3 regions of the Rhizobium sp. 9140 genome follow, and region 1 is predicted to be linked to each of the others. Evidence: predicted binding sites of a transcription regulator. Region 1 holds the regulator's gene; each other region holds the start of a gene.

Region 1 (6,333 bases):
ATGCCTTCGAACGTCTTCGTGGTGTTGTAGGAGCGCGCGCCGTCCGCATATTGAAAGACGATCTTGTCGTCCGTGCCGCGCAGGATCGCCTTCTTCGCAGAGTCCGACAGTTCAGCCCAAGTGTTGCTCAACTTGAAGTTAAACGCCCTGCCGAGCGCTTCCAAAGTTTGATTGTAATAGGGGGAGGAGGATTTGGCCCAGGGGGCGATCGCACCGTTCTTCAGCGTTCGATCATGCTCCGGCACGATCAGCGCCTCATCGATCTTCTGCTGGCTGCCGAGACCATCGCAGGTCGGGCAGGCGCCGAAGGGATTGTTGAACGAAAACAGTCGGGGCTCGATCTCCGAAATCGTGAAGCCGGAAACGGGGCAGGCAAACTTTTCCGAGAACAGCACGCGCTCATGCGTCTCGTTCAGCGATTTGTTGGCGGAACCGCCGGCGGATGTCTCCTTCTCCGGCAGCGGCTTGTCGGCAAATTCCGCAATCGCCAAGCCATCCGCAAGCCGCAGTGAGGTCTCCAGACTGTCCGCAAGTCTTGCCGCGATATCGCCGCGCACCACCAATCTGTCGACGACCACATCGATGTCATGCTTGTACTTCTTGTCGAGCGCGGGAACATCGGCAATCTCGTAGAACTGACCATCCACCTTGACGCGCTGAAAGCCCTTCTTCATGAGCTCCGCGAGTTCTTTCTTGTACTCGCCCTTTCGCCCTCGGATCATCGGCGCGAGAATGTATAGGCGCGCACCTTCCTCCATCCCTAGAACGCGATCGACCATCTGACTGACCGTCTGGCTCTCGATCGGCAGACCTGTCGCCGGCGAATAGGGCACGCCAACGCGCGCAAACAAAAGGCGCATGTAGTCGTAAATCTCGGTGACCGTTCCCACCGTCGAGCGCGGATTTTTCGACGTCGTCTTCTGCTCGATGGAAATCGCCGGCGACAGGCCTTCGATCAAATCGACGTCCGGCTTCTGCATCATCTCGAGGAACTGTCGGGCATAGGCCGAAAGGCTCTCGACGTAGCGGCGCTGCCCTTCGGCATAGATCGTATCGAATGCGAGCGACGACTTCCCGGAGCCGGAGAGGCCCGTCATCACGATCAGCTTGTTGCGCGGCAGATCGAGATCGACGCCCTTCAGATTGTGCTCCCGCGCACCGCGGATCGAAATGGTCTTGAATTCGCTCATGGTCGGACGCTCTGCTTGGGGACGAAGCCCTTACTTAAGATCATTACTTCATATGTCGAGGCGTGTTTTCGGGAAACCGCTATTCCTTTGTCGCGGTGAACCGCTGTCTGTTGTCACAACAAACCCCAGTCTGTGATCCCCTCTGCGGCCTGGAAAGGCCTCGCTTGACAGGATCATACCCAAGACATAGAACAAATAAAGAACAAATTTGTAAACTGTTGTGGATTGCTGCTGGCCGAGGGCGAAATGCCGCGTTCAACAGCGTAGACTTGGCACACGATGCGGATCGTTGAGCCGCTTTTAGGAGACAGGGAAAAAGATGGCTGGTAGCGTCAACAAGGTGATCCTCATCGGCAACGTCGGGGCGGACCCGGAGATTCGGCGGACACAGGATGGCAAGCCGATCGCAAACCTGCGCATCGCGACATCCGAAAGCTGGCGTGACCGGAACTCCGGTGAGCGGCGCGAGAAAACGGAGTGGCACACCGTCGTGGTCTTCAACGAAGGCCTATGCAAGGTCGTAGAGCAATATGTAAAGAAGGGCGCCAAGCTGTATCTGGAGGGTGCGCTGCAGACCCGCAAGTGGCAGGACAAGGACGGAAACGACCGTTACTCCACGGAAGTGGTGCTCCAGGGCTTCAACTCGACGCTGACGATGCTTGACGGTCGCGATGGTGGAGGCAGCGGTGGCGGTGGCGGAAGCCGTGGCAGCTCGGAATATGGTGGCGGAAGCGGTGGGGCAAACTACGGCGACGATTACGATCGCCCCGCCCAGTCCTCGGGTGCCCGATCGGGTAGCACCGGCGGATCAAGCGGCGGCTTCTCTCGCGACCTGGATGACGATATCCCGTTCTGATTCGCGCAAGGTTGCCGCGGGTTGATACCTAAATTCGATGTCTCTTTCGCGCCGTCATGGGTAAGCTCATGGCGGCGTTGCTATTGTGAAGCTGAGGGAGGTTGTGCGTCGCCAACAGTTCCTCTTTTCGTGGAGTTCAAAAGCAACGCTTACGACGAGCGCCCGCTGTTGATCCTTCCAGATGTGGTTTAACCACAATGCCACTTGCAGAACACATGAGGAACATATAACACTGTTCTTGCTTTGTTTCGTGACTCTGGAGTCGATTGATTATGCTGACCCGCAAGCAACAGGAACTGTTGATTTTCATTCATGAGCGCATGAAGGAATCGGGTGTTCCCCCCTCATTCGATGAAATGAAGGATGCACTGGATCTCGCGTCCAAGTCCGGCATTCACCGGCTGATCACGGCCCTTGAAGAGCGCGGATTCATCCGGCGCCTGCCCAACCGGGCACGAGCGCTTGAGGTCATCAAGCTGCCTGACGCGTATCTGGCGGCAGTCCCGCCCAAGCGCGGTTTTTCGCCGAGCGTGATCCAAGGAAGCAGGGGAAGCTCCGCACCTGACAATGCGCTGAAGTCAGCGGCTGAGGTTGGCAACGACAATAGCGTGTCGGTTCCGGTGATGGGGCGCATTGCCGCGGGCGTCCCGATTTCCGCCATCCAGAACAATACGCACGATATCTCCGTTCCCGCCTTTATGATCGGCAATGGCGAGCACTACGCTTTGGAAGTCCGAGGCGACTCGATGATCGAAGCGGGTATTCTGGACGGTGACACCGTGATCATCCGGAATGCCAACAGTGCCAGCCCCGGTGAGATCGTCGTTGCCCTCGTGGATGACGAGGAAGCGACCCTTAAGCGTTTCCGCCGCAAGGGCGCCTCTGTTGCTCTTGAAGCAGCCAATCCAGCGTATGAGACACGAATTTTCGGCCCAGAACGCGTGAAGGTGCAGGGAAAGCTCGTCGGCTTGATTCGCCGTTACCAGTAAGAGGCGAGGACGTCGCCATCGGGAGGATTGATCGAAGTCTTGTTGTCCTTAGGTTCCTGCATATGGAGCTTTTGCAGCGTGCTTGTTAAGGTTCAGGTTTTCCACGGTCCTGGTTGATGACTGTCCCGGCGACAACAGACAAAATCGTAACCGTCACATTTTGCAAATGGAAGATTTGAGGGTTGAGCCATCAGCCTCCTTGTCAGTCCGGCCTTGAGCCGGAGCTTGGCTACCTGACGTCCGTGAGATGAGGAGACACGTTTGAGCGCGCGGACGTGACGTCGCTGGATGCCGCATCCAGTAGGGGATGACGAAGGGGTCATTGGTGGCTCATGAAATCTCGTGGTGTGAGATCTGAGCAAATCTTCGTCATTTATTAAGTTACCAACCGGCCGGAAATTTGCGCCACCTGTCGTCCTGTTCGTAAACAATTAGGCGGAACGCGTTCAGTTCTGAGGCTTGCCAGCTTTAACGATATCTGCACGTGAAAGTCTATGGAACTGCATGGACAGGCCGGCGTTTACCGGGTGAACACAGCGGAGGCGAGCATGTCTGGAATATTGCAAATATTTCGGGCAGTCATTTTTGACCTTTAGGAAGGTGGCTTTGTGGGAGGTGCGATGTTGTGAGTATGCACAACCCCAGACGAAGTTCCGGATTTGGCAAAAGACTGTTTGTAGCCGACACAGAAACTACTTGGTTTTCTAGTCCGGGTGAAGCGGTGGCAGGTAAAAACCAATCAAATCTCTGCCTTGCCGAATTACGGTCGGGTTAGAGATTTCAATTCGCTTTTTTTGGTGTTGCTTACAGCCTATTTACGAGAAACGCGCATTCTTATGCGATAAGGACGTCATTATGAGAATGATTTTTGTCGGGATGCTTGCATCCGTCCTCAGTATACTTGTGATCAAATATGCAAACAACGATCTGGGAAACAGTGTCCTGTTGACGACTGTCGGAGCAGCTAGCTCGCTGTAATATCCGGGCATGTCGGCCAGCTACTCCGATATATTAAAGGCGTTATTCGAACATCGGGCTCATCATTCGTGGATGGTGTAGGACCCCATTTCGCATAAATTTTGCTTGTCCTCCGTCGTTGCGAGATCTGAACCCTCTTCGAATTCGAAACGCATGTCGTAGTTACAAACGTCTCTACCGTCTGCAATCGTGAGCTCGATTGTCTCACCGGGATTGAGAACCTGCTCGCCGAACACGTCTCCCTCCCAATCACTAACACCGACAGGTGACGTGTAGAATCGCGTGAGAACGGATGTCGTGCTGTTCTTCAATGTGAACACAAGATCCTCGGCCTGCGCTGCCCCGGACATAAAAATGGCGCTGATGATAATCGCGCCTGTCGTAGTGATTTTCATTGTTCCCCCCGTAAATCTAATATGTCGCCAATGGATTGACGATGAAGGGATATTACCGAGTCTCTTGTCGGATTCAACTGGATTGTGGACGTTTGATAAACAGACGAGCGCTGTTCAAACGTGCTGCAATTTCCGAATGCGCGTTCTCACCATCATTCATGCAGCAGTTCGGCCGTTATCTTGCACGCCAAACAGATGTAAAGATTGCGCAGCGCATTCATTTCGAAATCTGCGGCGTTCCACTGACTGGCAGCGCTCGCCTACGTTCGGAGAATGCAAACTGGACGGCCGCCGTGATCTCGTGGCAACGACGTGACGTCAATCTGTCGCCCGACCCCGTTCTTGAATTAACGGCAGTCGCGTCCGAGCCCCTTTTGCCAGAACAAATACGCTGCGTCCACCGTGCGTGTCGTTGAAGATCACACTAGACCATAGTGTTCAGGTGGAAGACGGCGAGCGATGGCCGAGTATGCTGCTGTTCGCCAAGCGAACACTGCGTAGCCCGAGCCACCGCTGGTATCGAGCTAGGCCCAGGAGTGGTCTTGCAATGAGAGGGCAGAAAGTAAACGGATCGCCACACCGCATTTCCGTGTAACGGAGCTTTAAGCGGCCAGATTGCCACACCTAAGAAACTGCAGGCATTTTCAGGCCGTTACAGGTGCATGAAAGGTGCGTTGGAGGCCTCGCCCGGAATTGAACCGGGGTGCAAGGATTTGCAGTCCTCTGCGTCACCACTCCGCCACGAGGCCTCATCGGGTCGAATTAACGAACCGTGGCCAGCGTTTAGAATCATCCTAGACGAAGCGCAAGAGGTTCGATCCGATTTCGGTACTTTTCTTGGATCCAACCAGTTTCACAATTGAAGTTTCCCGCGCTGGCGGAAGAGGTGGGATTCGAACCCACGGTACGGTCTCCCGCACGCCGGTTTTCAAGACCGGTTCCTTAAACCACTCGGACACTCTTCCTGAGGCTTTTCGCCTTGCGAGGGTTTGGTTGGATTAGCGGTTGGAGGGCGGGTCGTCAACTCGGGGTTTAGGCAGCTGTCGACATGGGCCGCGGGGGAGCCGCTGCACGGTCCATCCAAACACTATTGGCACTAAGGTTTGGAACAAAGAAAGATTGGAGGTGTTCCAAAAGCAGATAACCCGCCGTAACGGAGATCGAAAGATGCGGAACGCTTTAATTTGCGCAGTTTTTGGCGTTGGTATTGCTGTTTCTCAACCGGCAATTGCCGCGCTTGGCGATCCGTCGTCTTACCCGAGTGGGGGTATCGTCGTGGCAAACCTCGACTATTCGACGCTAAAGGGGAGCATTGCCAACGACCGGACCGGGGACCTCTGTGTTCCGCCGGAGGAGCAGTACATTCCTTCCTTCGTACGTGATATGCGGGGCCGGATCGTCGGCGTGAATTACACCGTAATCGAATATGTCTGCTGAGATCGCCTGCCATCAGGGTTGGTTGACCGTAACCAAGCATTAACCATAAAAACCAATTCCGTGACGTGTGCGAACCCTGTGTTCGCATTTATGCCACGTTGCTGTCATTTTTGACGACTGTATCTTTTTGGTACGATCGACGCGCCTGCAAGGGGCTCAGGCGTTCCGGTTTCGTCAGACAAACGGCAATGTGGGACAGATGACTTTCAGACAATACGCACGTTTCCTTGCGAGAGGCGCAGGCTTTGTGGCCGTTCCCGCGATTTGCCTGGCGCTGACGTCCTGCGGAACCACGGCGCAGGTCGAGGCTCCGAAGAAGCGGAGCAAAGAGTATTTTCCGGAGTCGGTCTATGGCGTCAAGGCGAGCCCCCGCGTCGCCGAAGGCAAGAACATTCCGAAGGGCGGCGGGCGTTATCAGGTCGGCAAGCCCTACAAGGTCAAGGACAAGTGGTACACGCCGAAGGAAGACTTCGGCTACAACAAGGTCG
Region 2 (6,333 bases), 1.8 Mb from region 1:
CTCGTCGAGCGTGAAATCGAGCGTCCGGAAGAAGCGCTCCGTATTGGCAACCGCCTGCGGGTAGCGGCGGAAGATGCGGACCATCTCGGCCGGCGCCTTGAGAAAACGTTCGGCATTGACCTGTAGCCGAAAGCCCGCCTCCGCGATCGTCACATGCTCTCGGATGGCCGTCATGACATCGGCCAGGGGACGGCTGTCGGGGGAATGGTAGAGCACGTCGTTCGTGGCGATGAGACGAACGCCCGTGCTATGGGAAAGCGCCGCGAGCGCCGCGAAATCCTGCGCATCGAACCCATCATAACGGGGCGTCATGCCGAGGAAGAGCCGACCCTTCATGAGAGGTTGCAATGTCCGGAGCGTATCGCCGAGCGTCTTCCAGTCACGGCCCTCGTTCCCTTGAAGGCCATTGCCCGTTTCAGCATCGGAGACGTCTGCATGGGGTCCGTCAGCCACCGCGTGCGGATCGGCCTGAACGGTCTTATGCCCGCTATCGCGGGTGCGCCCCTTCATTACGATCACCTGCAAATGTTCCTGCCATGTCAGGAGATCGGAGAGGAAGAGGGTGCAGGTACCCTTATGGTCGGCACGCAGATTGCCGGCGCTCAGCAGGCGGCAGAGATGCCCCCATCCCTGCCGGTTGCGCGGATAGGCCAGCATATCGGGCGAACCATCGGCAAAAACGAGGCGTGCGCCCGGCTGGAAAGGAAATTTTTCCTCTCTCGCTTCGGCATGAACCCGAACGACGCCGGACAGCGTGTTGCGGTCCGCAATCCCCAACCCCTTGAGACCGATCCGCTTGGCGGTGACCACCATCTCCTTGGCGCCCGAGGCGCCGCGCAGGAAGGAGAAGTTCGTGCAGGCACCCAGTTCGAAAAACGTCGGCGGCTGAGCTTTGGACGACCCGCGACCCGCGTCCGTCAGCCCTCTTCCGAACTCGCGGCCGCTACCGGGCTTAACGCCGGTCATGCGAAAATACCGTGCATGAACCAGTCGGGATGCATCCGTTCGCGCTGGAAGAGGCCATTGCGAAACATCCAGAAACGGCGACCGGTCTCGTCCTCGATGCGAAAATAGTCACGCGTCGGTGCATCCTCACCGTCGATCCACCACTCCGCGGCAATGCGCTCCGGCCCTTCCGCCCGCGCGACCCTGTAGGCTGTGCGTCGCCAGAAGAACCGCTCCGGCGCGCCGTCGGGAACATCGGCCGCGGGAACCTCCACCCGTTCGGGATGGATCAGAAGGCGGAGCGGCCGCACGGGCACGATCGGCCATTCCTCCGCCTGCAGCATCTTTGCGGCGGGAACGACGGCATTGCCTGCCGGCTGCAGGCTCGCTGCGCGCTCGGGGATGTGGCTCGCGGCAAGAACCACGATCGAAAGCACATCCTCTCCGAAGCGGGCGATAACGCGATCGGTGAAGTCGGCAAGCGCCCGGCTCTGGTCCGGACGGCCGGAAAAATCGTCCTGGATGGATGTGATCGGCTCGGCTTTCAGGACGCAGAGCCGCAGGATCTCGAAACCGTACCCGGCATCCAGATCGTCATGCACCGCCGCCAGCCGCTCCTTGTAGAGCGCCGTGATGCGCTTCGGATCCCGCACCGGTGACGAGGTGCCGGCAAGCAGCCGGAACACCTTGCCATCGACGCGAAAGAGCAGGAGCTCGAACTGGCGCCCGCCCTCTCCCCGCTCCTCCAGCGTGGTCTTGAGGCCCGCGGCAAGTTGCAGCGCCAGCCCGAGAATATCGTCCTCGCCGGAGACCGGCGAGAGCAGCCGGCGCTCGACCGAAAGCTCGGCCACCGGCCTGCGCGGCGACAGGGGCTCGTCGTCATGTCCGAGCGCCTGGTCGAGCCGGAGAAAGACGAGCGGCCCGAAGCGGCGCGCAAGTGCTGCCCGGGGCGCCTCCATGAGATCGGCGACATGGGTCAGGCCCAGCCGGATCAGCGTGTCCGTCACCGTTTCCGGCAGCCGAAGCGCCGTCACCGGCAGGGGGCCGAGCGCTGCGGCCTCCTCTCCCGCCTCGATCACGTTATCATCGGAAAGCCGCGCACTGGAAAATCGCGAGAGCGCCCAGGCAAGACCAGGCGATGCGGCAATCGCCCCGCGCGCCTCGACGCCGAGCTGGAAGAGGCGCGACAGGACATCGTCGAGCAGCGCCTTTTCCCCGCCATGCAGATGCGTACAGCCGGTGATGTCGAGCGCCAGCCCATCGGCACCGGCATAGGCGACCAGCGGCGTATAGCGATCGCACCAGTCGGCAAGAGCCGAGAGAAAAGCCTTGTCGGCGGCAGGATCGGCCGGCAGCACGTCGATCTGCGGATGCATGGCGCGGGCTTCGGCCACGCCCTGTCCCCGCTTCAACCGCAGGCGCTCGGCCACGCTGTCGAGCGCCACGATCCGCATGGCATTCTCGACCTTGTCGGAAAATACGACCGGCGGGTGGTCAGGACGCCCGTTTGAAAGCCACGACGCGCCCCACCGCCGGCGTGCCACCCGGTCGGCCGACAGATGCGGAAAGGACAGGGACAGAATCCGCTGCGTTGGCCGGAAGAGGGACGGCGACGGGGTCGAGAGGGTAGAACCGGCGCGCATGGGAACTCCATTCAAGGTAGGCATCGACAGGGGAAAAAGCCCGCGTCTTCTCGGCAACGACGTGAAAGGCGGGATGCCCGATGCCGGTCGAAAGCATCGTGCCATCGGGCAGCATGAATGGGGCGGCGGGGGCGGGACGGACGAGAAGGCGCAGATGCGCGCTGCTCGCCTCCTCCTCGCCCGCCTGCCGGAGCAGAAAGATCGGAACGCCGCTGGCGACCGAGCGCAATTGCAGCCGCCGGCTTTCGGGAAGCCCGAGACGCGCCGGATTCCCGCGGATCTCCAGAATGACGGCGGAAAACACGGAAAACCCGAGCGCCGCCTCGGCAATCCACAGCGCCTGCTGGAGGTTGCGAGGCCGCGAGAAGAGCGCTGCACGCAGATCGATCCCGAGAAGCGAAAGGCCGACACCGTAAGGCTCGCCGGCCTCTTTTCCCGCCATGGTCTCGGAGATCCAGAGGATGGGACCGAGTTCACCGAGGGCTTTGCGCCGCGTCTGGTAGAGCGCGGCAAGACCGAGCGTAAACCCCGTGGCGGCACCGGCATCGCGCGTTTCCGCCACCCGTATTTCGCTCAAACCCTTCAGCGGCAGGCCGCCGGACATCGCATGGTCGAGGTCGGGAACGCCGAGCGGCAGCACGTCGTCTTGCCCGCGCTCTCCGGCCCTGCACTGCTTGGCCCTCTGCCCGGCAACATCCTGCCCGCCGAGAGACCGCGCGGACGCTGAAAATCCCGCACGCTCGCCCTCCGTCTCGAAGGTGGGACGACAGGAACCGGATGGCCTGTCTCGTTCCAGTCGGGCAATGGCGTCGCGCAGGGCGAGCACCGTCTCCCGCGGCACAGCGTTTTCAGCCATGGCAGTCAGCTCCTATTCGTTCCTGATATGTTCTTATTGATTCCAGAGCTTCAAAAAAGAGTCAACGCAGTTGGGAAAAGATTCCGCAGTTTCTGCACAATCGCCTTACATTGCGAATTGCTTCTCGAAATGAACCGGGAAATGGCTATATAAAAGGGACAAGGAGTATCCATGGCCCGGATTGACCAAAGCGACGATTGGCGGGAACGTCATGCGCCGACCATCAGCACGTTCGAATCCCTGACGCTGGAAGCCTATGGGCATCTTCCCGAGGAATTCCGGCTGCTGGCCACAGACCTCATCATCGAGATCGAGGATTTTCCGGATGACGACGTGTTCGAGGACATGGCGCTGGAAACGCCGTTCGATCTGCTGGGTCTGTTCGAAGGGCGGGGTATCGGCGAGCGTTTCACCATGGAAACCGGCACGATGCCGAACCGGATCACGCTCTATCGCCGGCCGATCCTCGATTACTGGGCCGAAAACGACGAGACGCTGGGCGACATCATCACCCATGTGCTGATCCACGAGATCGGCCACCACTTCGGCCTGTCGGATGACGATATGGAGCGTATCGAGGCGAGCGTGGAGCATGTCGGCGGGTAGGAGCCCGCCGCACGCGCATGGCTGTCGCCTATTGCTCGGACAGCTTCATATCCGGCACGTAGTCCTTGCCTTCGACATCCTTCACCACGGCCTGACCGCACTGCATGACCTGTGCATCGGCATTGAAGGTGTAGGTCGGCGAACCATGGAGATGCCAGCCCTTGTTGAGGGCGGCCGTTACCTTATGACAGAAGCTCGCATCGTCAGGGCCGGTGAGAAAGCGGTAGAGTTTCATAGCTGCATTCCTTTGTTTCTGATGGCCTCGACCTTTGCAAGACAGGTCATCGCCTGTTCGAGATGCAAGGCTTCGACCATTTTGCCCTTGTGGACGATGACCGACCTGCCTGCATTGTCGGGTTCAGCAAAAGCCGCGACGATCTCCAGAGCCTCCGCCTCATCCTGAACGGAGGGGCCGAAGGTGGAATTGGCCGGCGCGATCTGCTGCGGATGGATCAGCATCTTTCCATCGAACCCCATGTCGCGGCCGGCGGCGCATTCCTGCGCGAAACCCTCGGCATCGCCGATATCGTTGAAGACGGCGTCGAGAACATCGAGCCCGCTGCCACGTCCTGCAAGCAGGATCTGCATGAGCCAGGGCACGAGGTAGCCTCGCCCGGGAAGGGCGGCGACACCGGTTTCCTTGCGCAGATCGTTGAGGCCGGGAATGAGGCAATCGAGCCGCCCGCCACGCGTGCGTCCGGCCTCGGCGATCGCCGCCGCATTGAGAACGCCTCTCGGCGTCTCGATCATCGCCCAGAGCCGCAGATCTTCCGGACCGTTGCCCTCATCCAACCCTTCGGCAATGTCGAGAATATCGCGTGGCCCTTCCACCTTCGGCAATAGAACGGCATCGAACCGGCAGGCGAAAAGCGCTTCGAGATCCGCCTCGCCAAAACCCGAGGCAAGACTGTTGATACGGACGATCCGCTCGATACCGGGCGCAACATCCGCCAGATGGCGCACCAGCGCATGGCGCGCATCGGCCTTGCGCTCCGGAAGCACCGCGTCCTCCAGATCGTAGATCACGGCATCGGGCGAAAGGCTCGACACTTTGGCAAGTGCGCGCTCGTTGTCGGCTGGAACGCAGAGCACCGAGCGACGGAGACGGACGGGATGGCGATCGGACAGGGACATCATGCCATGTTGTGCCTGTCTCATCTCATCTTCGCAAGTCTCACGCGACATGTGAGAATGCTCCTGTCGCTCGACACGAAAAAACCGGCCCCATCGCTGGATGGAGCCGGTCGAAGATGTCATGCGGAAAAAGGGCCTTAAGCGGCCTTGCGGTCGTGACGGCCTTCTTCCACTTCCTCGACGATCTTCGCCACGAAGGCATCAAGATCGCCGGGGTTGCGAGAGGTGATGATGCCCTTGTCGGTCACCACGGCCTCATCCGACCACAGACCGCCGGCATTGACGACATCCGTCTTGATCGACTTGAAGGACGTGACCTTCAGCCCCTTAACCGCACCGGTTTCGACCAGAAGCCAGGGCGCATGGCAGATGGCCGCGACGACCTTGCCGGACGACACGAAGTCGCGGACAATTCGCAACGCCTCGTCCTCGACGCGCAGCTTGTCCGGGTTGATCTGGCCGCCCGGCAGAACGAGCGCATCGAAGTCCTCGATCTTGACGTCCCTGGCTTCGAGATCGACGTCGATGCTGTCGCCCCAGTCCTTTTCGTCCCAGCTCTTGATGCTGGTCTTGCCGATCGAGGCGATCTTCACCGTCGCGCCCTGCTTTTTCAGGCTGTCATAAGGAACGCGCAGTTCTGACCGTTCGTAGCCGTCCGTGGCGAGAATGAGAATTTTGGATTCGGCAATGGAAGGCATGAGCCTGCTCCTTATTGTCTCTGGTCTTGTCTGGGATGATCCCCAACCTCTCGGGTCGGCGATATCAGACGCGAATGTCATGACGGGTTCGCCATCTTAACGAGGCGCCCCCACCGATCGTTCCGAAAAACATCGGTGACATTGCCAACAACCTGATCCGAGACAGGCTGAAGATTCGAAAACCGAAACCATCAACGCACATAACATTGACGCGCGCAGCAAAAGAACATATGTAGAACACCATGAAGAAATCGCTGAAAGAGCGTTTGGCCATCCTTTCGGATGCCGCCAAATACGATGCGTCCTGCGCCTCCAGCGGAACGACGAAACGCAATTCGTCGGCCAGCGGCGGTCTCGGCTCCACGGAGGGATCCGGCATCTGTCATGCCTATGCGCCGGACGGGCGATGCATTTCTCTGCTCAAGATCCTGATGACGAATTTCTGCATCTA
Region 3 (6,333 bases), on a different contig from region 1:
GGCGCAGGTGGCGTCCGGCAGATCCGGCACCAGAATGCCGATCATCCCTCCCGAATAGGCGATGACATCGTCCCAGTGGAGGATGCAGTTGTCCTTGCCGCCGCGCGACTTGCCGAGCGTGATCAGCCGCGTCAGGCGCGAATAGGCGGCGCGATTCGTCGGATAGACCAGCACCGACATGCCGTCCTGCAGATCGATACGACAGCCGACGACAAGCCGCATACCTGTCGCGCGGGATGCTTCAAGGGCGCGGACGATGCCTGCGAGCGAATTGCGATCGACGACGCCTATCGCCTCGAGCCCCAGGATTTTGGCAGTCTCGAACAACTCCTGTGCGGACGAAGCACCGCGCAGAAAAGAGAAGTGCGTCGTGACCTGTAGCTCGGCGTAACTCATGCGAAGATCCCATGGCAGAACCAGCGGTGGGACCCGGTATCCGGATCAACACCGTCGCCGGAGCGGAACACCCATAGGCGCTCGCCCGCCTCGTCCTCGATGACGAAGTAGTCGCGCACGGCGTCCATTTCGGCGTCGCGCTGCCACCACTCCCCGAAAATGCGTTCCGGGCCATCGGCACGTTTCACCTTCCGGCGTTTGCCACGCCAGACGATGGAGACCGGCGGCCGGTCCGGCATCAGCGCGATCGCCTCGATCAGCTCAGGACGCGGCAAAAGCCGGACTGGCCGGCGCCAATGGCTGACCCAGGCAACGGCGATTGGCTCAGCGACGGGGCTGATCCGCTGGACCGAGCGTTCCGGCACATCGGAAGCGACCGGTGCGACGCGATAAACCCTCTGCCCCCGGTTTCCGTAGATATCGATGAGCGGCGTGACATCCGTGACCTCATCCTCGACCAGAGCAGAGGCTTTCTGCGCCTCCTCCAGAGGCTCGGCGATGACGGCGACCAGGATCAGCTTTTCAATCCCGAAGCCCGGCTCGATCTTTTCCGTCCGGTCCCGAAACAGTTTTGTCAGCCAGGCGACATCGCGGGCGGGCCTGGCGGTTCCGGCGCGGATTGCCTGTCTTGTGCCATCGAGCTTCTCGACGATCAGGTCGGCACGGCGCACGCCAAGCCCGCGCTTCTGGAGTTCATCGACGAGCTGGACGACGAGACGCCCGACATATTTGTCGATGGTTTCGGCGGCACCGATCGGTTCGGCAAAGGCTTTGCAGACTTCAACCAGCTCAGGGGTACGGATTGGCTCGATCGGCTCGGCGACACGACAGAGCATCTGGTCGAGACGGCGGCCAACCTCCGGGCCGAAGCGCAATGTCAGCGGCGCACGCGGGGTACTGGTAAGCTCACCGATCGTCTGGAAGCCGAGAATGCGAAGATCGTTGACGATCTTGGCATGCAGGCGCAGGAGCGAGATCGGCAGCTTCTCGACGGCACGGACGGTCTCGCCGGGTGGAACGACGATTGTCTCGCGATTGATGGCGCGAGCGCAGGCATGGGCCGCACCCCAGCTGTCGGCGACCGCCACACGGGCAGTCAGACTCTTTGCCAGGAACCGGTTGGCGATGCCAGTCACCATCGGCAGCTCTCCGCCCTGGAGATGGTCGGCGCCCTCTGTATCCATGACGATGCCGTCGATCCCGTCGACGGCGACGATGGGCGAATAGATTGTGAGCGCCCATAGCGTGATGCGTTCGAGTGCGGCTCGGTTGGCTTCGGGATCTGCGTCAACGAGCATAAGACCCCTGAATAGCGACTGCGCCTTTGCGGCCGCCATGCCGACGTGCACGCCCGCCTTTCTGGCAGATGCATCAGCAGCCGATACCCATCGCTTTGATCCGCTTCTGGCGATCACGGCGATTGGCTGTTCAGGCGGAATAGACGGATCGGCTCGACGAATGCGATCCGTCGGCAGATCCGGAAGATAGATCGAGACGACCCTTGTCATCGCACGCCCTCACGAGAAACTCAGCACACTCACCCGCTTTCACGCGCATCAATTCCAGCAACCATTGAGCCCTGCCCACCCCCGGCACTGGCAGCTTTTCCGAGGGCATCACGCTCACCCGCCATCTGGTGGTCGAGGCTGTAGGTTGCCCAAAATCATTCGCCTCGGTCTGTCGCCGCCATCGCCTCACCGCAAGCGCCATGGTCCCGGTTCGCTCGGCCGCCAGCTGCAGGCGGCGGGAACTGACCATCGGCAGGCGGACAAGCTCGCCGACAACGGCGCCCAGACCGCCGAAGGACAGGCCCTCCTCCATGTTTGCCAGAACATCCTCTTCCCGATCGGATTCGACGAAGATGACGCGGTCGGGATGGAGGCCAACCTGGGCAAGAGCCGGAAAGAACAGATCCGGCCGCGTCAGGCACCAGATGACGGGGCCTTTGGTGCGCGCGGCAATGCCGGCGACACAAAGGGCTGCAGCCGCACCATCGACGGTGCCCGAGCCGCCGCCTGCAAACTCATGCAGCGCTCCATAGGCGAGACCACCACCAGGCAGGGCCGCATCGATTTCGGGAACGCCAAAGGACAGCGTTCCTGCCCGCTTCGCGGATCCGCCCTCGATCGACGCGATGCGGTCGCGTAAATCGCAGATCACCCTTTGGCGGGCAGCAGTCATTCTTCACGGCTCCCTTCAAGGTCGTGTTCAAAGGATCGACATCATGTCGTACGGGCTATTTGTTCATTGTTTGTTCTTATCTCGCAAAAGAGTCAAGCACCACGAGGTTGAGGAATATTATCCCAGTATTAGCAAAGTCGAAGATTCGATGAGAATTCAAGGGGATATAAGGAAACAAGAATTTTTGCGGAACTTCTGTCTCGTCGGGCTCGATAGTGAATAGCGGGGATAGATGTGCGACGTCACACTATTCTTAAGGTTTTTGTGCTGGACTGTCGGCATGACGAAGCCACCGAGATCAAAGCCGCTCCTTGGTGATACCGAAGCCCCGCTGCGGTCAAAGCCGCGTCGGAAGCGTAATCCCGCACAGCCACAGCTCCTGTTCGATCCGATGCCTGATCGCGTCGAACCGGCGCTCGCCCAACTGAAGGCGCATCCTCCAAAAGGCGAGCAATGGAGCTGGGAACTGAAATGGGATGGCTATCGCCTGGCTGTTCACATCGAGCCGAAAGGGGTCCGCATCCTCACGCGTGGTGGCCATGACTGGACGCATCGTTTTCCGGCGATCGCAGAGGCTGCCCGAGCACTTGGGCCGGCGACGATGATCATCGATGGCGAGGCCGTGGTGCTCGATGAAGAAGGGCGACCGGATTTCGGGCTGCTGCAGAAGTCGTTGGGTGCATCTGGCAAAACGGCTGGCAATCGCGCCTCTGACGCCGTCCTCCACGCCTTCGATCTCATGTACCTCGACGGGCACGATCTGCGCAATGTCGAATACCGATCGCGCCGGCATCTTCTCGAGGACACGCTCAACGGCAAGGATGGCGCCATCCGCCTATCGGAAACACTCGACGCCGAACCCGATATTCTGCTGCAACATGTCTGCAGCCTTGGCCTCGAAGGCATTGTCGGCAAGCACCTCGATCAACCCTACCGTTCCGGTCGGACCGGCGACTGGGTCAAGATCAAGTGCGTCCAGAGCGAAGCCTTCATGGTTGTTGGTTATGAGCTGTCGGCGGCGTCGCCTGCAGGCTTCAGTTCGCTGGTGCTTGCTGCCTATCGCGGTGACGAGCTCGTTCATGTCGGGAATGTCGGCACAGGCTTCAGGCAAGCCGAGATGATCAGACTGCGTAGGACGCTCGACAAGCTTCGCTGGAAACTGAAGCAGCCGCCGGTGCCCTATTCCGGAAAAGCAAACATTGTCTGGGTCGAGCCGACGCTGATCGCCGAGATCGAGTTTCGGGCCTGGACGGCGGATGGCAAACTAAGACACGCTTCTTATAAGGGCTTGCGGGAACGGCAGGACAACGCCGACGTTTACAAACTCGACTAGCGAGCAGGCGGTACACACCGGGACAAACTGCATCCGGTTCAAGCGGAGGGCTTTCCAGCATGTGCAACCTTTATCGGATGGAAGACAAGGACTGGGTCTCGAAATGGGCCCAGGATGCCGAAAGCCTGATCAACCTGATGCCAGCCTATCAGATGAACCCCGACCAGATGGGGCCGATCGTCCGCAACACGGCGGAAGGCAAGAAGCAGCTTGTGCATGCGCGATGGGGATTGCCCTCCCCTCGCTTCGCCTTGGAAAAAGCGGCCAAAGCAAAGGCCGAAAAGCTCGCGGCCAAGGGCAAGCCCTTTAATCTCGAGGAACTGATTCACACGGAGGCGGACCGCGGCACGACGAACGTGCGCAAGCTCAATTTCCCACACTGGACACGATGGTTCGGTGTCGAACATCGATGCCTCGTCCCGGTCACAAGCTTCGCCGAACCGGATCCCGCGAGCAAAGAGGAAGGTGGCAATGTGCCGAATGCCTGGTTCGCGCGCGACGAGGCGGAATCGCTGATGTTCTTCGCCGGTATCCACGTGCCGCAATGGAAAAGCGTCCGGAAGGTCAAGGATGGCCTGACCACCGACGACCTCTATGGTTTTCTGACCACGGATCCTAACGATCTTGTCAAGCCGATCCATGAGAAGGCTATGCCGGTCCTCCTGCTGGCAAAGGAAGAGACCGACATCTGGATGCGGGCGCCATGGGAAGAGGCCAAGGGACTGGCCCGTCCGTTACCGAATAATGCGCTGATCATCTCGTCCCGCGAACCGTACGGATCCTCCATCGTGTCCAAATCCGGAGAGCCGGTGGAACAGGGCAGTCTGCTTTGACGCCTGAAAACACAGTGTCAACGGCGGAGTAAAAACCGGCCATGGGGCGGAGCAAAAGTCGGCCACTATGGCGCCGGCCTGAGACGGCCGGGAGGGCGTAGCCCGAGCGGGGGTCTTAGGCCGGCGCGGCGATTTTTTGAGGGGAGTTTTAGCAGGCCTTTCGGGCGCGACTTTGAGCGAGACGATAGCTTTCGCCGTTCATCTCGAGGATGTTGACGTGGTGGGTGATGCGATCGAGCAGTGCGCCGGTGAGACGTTCGGACCCCAGTGTTTCCGTCCATTCGTCGAAAGGCAGATTGCTGGTGATCAGGGTGGCACCACGCTCGTAGCGTTGCGAGATCAGCTCGAACAGCAATTCCGCCCCGGTCTTTGATAGTGGCACAAATCCCAGCTCATCGATGATCAGCAGCTTGTAGGCGGCCATCTGCTTCTGGAACCGGAGCAGACGCCGCTCGTCACGCGCCTCCATCATCTCGCTGACCAGGGCCGCCGCCGTGGTGAAGCCGACGGACAGGCCCTTCTGGCAGGCGGCCAGGCCGAGACCGAGTGCGACATGCGTCTTTCCCGTGCCGCTCGGGCCCAGCGCAATGACGTTCTCGCGGCGCTCGATCCATTCGCAACGGGAAAGCTCTAGCACCTGCATCTTGTTCAGCTTGGGGATGGCTGTGAAGTCGAAGCTGTCGAGGCTTTTGACGACCGGGAACTTGGCCGCCTTGATCCGACGTTCGACCTTGCGGCGGTCCCGCTCGATCATCTCCCGTTCAGCAAGCCGGAACAGGTAGCCGACATGATCGACGCCTTCGGTGGCGCATAGCCGGGCCAGCTTCTGGTGCTCGCGCTGGAAGGTCGGCAGCTTGAGGGTTTTGAGATAGTGGCCAAGCAGGATCTCTGGCGCGTCGCTGCTCATGCCGCTTCTCCCGCATCAGATGACAGGAGGCGCATATACGCCTTTGCTGACGTCTTCTCGACAGTCGCCGTCGGCAGGTAGGGATAGATCGCCAGATCCAACCGCGGCGGCCGGCGCTCGACCCGGCACAGGATCAGATGCTTGACCGCATCGAAGCCGATCGCGCCGAGCTGTATCGCCTGCTTCACCGCTGCATGTAGATCGGCAAGGTCGAAGCTTTCCAGCAGGCGCAGAACCTGCACGTATTCTCGCCGCCCATGTTTGGCCATGCGGCCTTCCATCAGCCGGCGCAGCGTCGCGAACTCGTCTGGCAGATCCCAGCCCTGCAATGGAGCCGCCTGATCCAGAGAATTGATCTTCCGCTCGATCAGCGGCAGGTAATGGACGGGATCGAAGACGACGTCTTCCCGTTCCCAGCATCGCGGATGACGCGCGATGATCTCGCCGCGGCAGCCGATCACCACCTGATCGACATAGCCCCGGACCCAGACGTCCTGATGGCCGTAGGCGACCGGTACGGAATAGTCGTTCGTCTTGTAGCGCACCAGCGACTGGGCTGTCACAACAGCGCTGGCCTGGTCGCAGGCATCAAACGGCGACGCCGGCAAGGGACGCATGGCCGCAAGATCGCGCTGCAGCCGTTCGCCAATCGTCTCGCTCTCGCCCCGCAGCTTGTCGCGCTG

What was found. Region 1 encodes LexA, which represses DNA repair genes until DNA is damaged. Its sites were predicted from a motif close to TGTTCNNNNTGTGTTCNG; they were not measured.
Region 2: a site for LexA is predicted at 3,462-3,479, ahead of GA0004734_RS26360 (ImuA family protein). Genes of this name have one in related genera too.
Region 3: a site for LexA is predicted at 2,638-2,655, ahead of GA0004734_RS22945 (ImuA family protein). Genes of this name have one in related genera too.

What each region holds. Positions count from the first base shown of each region.
Region 1 is NZ_FJUR01000001.1:2,393,850-2,400,182, reverse strand. Features, by position in the region: gene uvrA (excinuclease ABC subunit UvrA) at 1-1,190, opposite strand, end outside; gene GA0004734_RS11330 (single-stranded DNA-binding protein) at 1,510-2,046, shown strand; gene lexA (transcriptional repressor LexA) at 2,319-3,035, shown strand; gene GA0004734_RS11320 (hypothetical protein) at 4,076-4,408, opposite strand; tRNA gene GA0004734_RS11315 (tRNA-Cys) at 5,084-5,157, opposite strand; tRNA gene GA0004734_RS11310 (tRNA-Ser) at 5,284-5,373, opposite strand; gene GA0004734_RS11305 (hypothetical protein) at 5,576-5,845, shown strand; gene GA0004734_RS11300 (septal ring lytic transglycosylase RlpA family protein) at 6,045-6,333, shown strand, end outside.
Region 2 is NZ_FJUR01000001.1:603,872-610,204, forward strand. Features, by position in the region: gene GA0004734_RS02770 (error-prone DNA polymerase) at 1-966, opposite strand, end outside; gene GA0004734_RS02775 (DNA polymerase Y family protein) at 963-2,489, opposite strand; gene GA0004734_RS26360 (ImuA family protein) at 2,440-3,444, opposite strand; gene GA0004734_RS02780 (metallopeptidase family protein) at 3,616-4,050, shown strand; gene GA0004734_RS02785 (DUF1737 domain-containing protein) at 4,079-4,285, opposite strand; gene GA0004734_RS02790 (HpcH/HpaI aldolase/citrate lyase family protein) at 4,282-5,184, opposite strand; gene GA0004734_RS02795 (type 1 glutamine amidotransferase domain-containing protein) at 5,322-5,882, opposite strand; gene GA0004734_RS02800 (putative DNA modification/repair radical SAM protein) at 6,125-6,333, shown strand, end outside.
Region 3 is NZ_FJUR01000003.1:5,115-11,447, reverse strand. Features, by position in the region: gene GA0004734_RS22955 (error-prone DNA polymerase) at 1-396, opposite strand, end outside; gene GA0004734_RS22950 (Y-family DNA polymerase) at 393-1,904, opposite strand; gene GA0004734_RS22945 (ImuA family protein) at 1,825-2,577, opposite strand; gene ligD (non-homologous end-joining DNA ligase) at 2,858-3,910, shown strand; gene GA0004734_RS22935 (SOS response-associated peptidase family protein) at 3,970-4,743, shown strand; gene istB (IS21-like element helper ATPase IstB) at 4,892-5,650, opposite strand; gene istA (IS21 family transposase) at 5,647-6,333, opposite strand, start outside.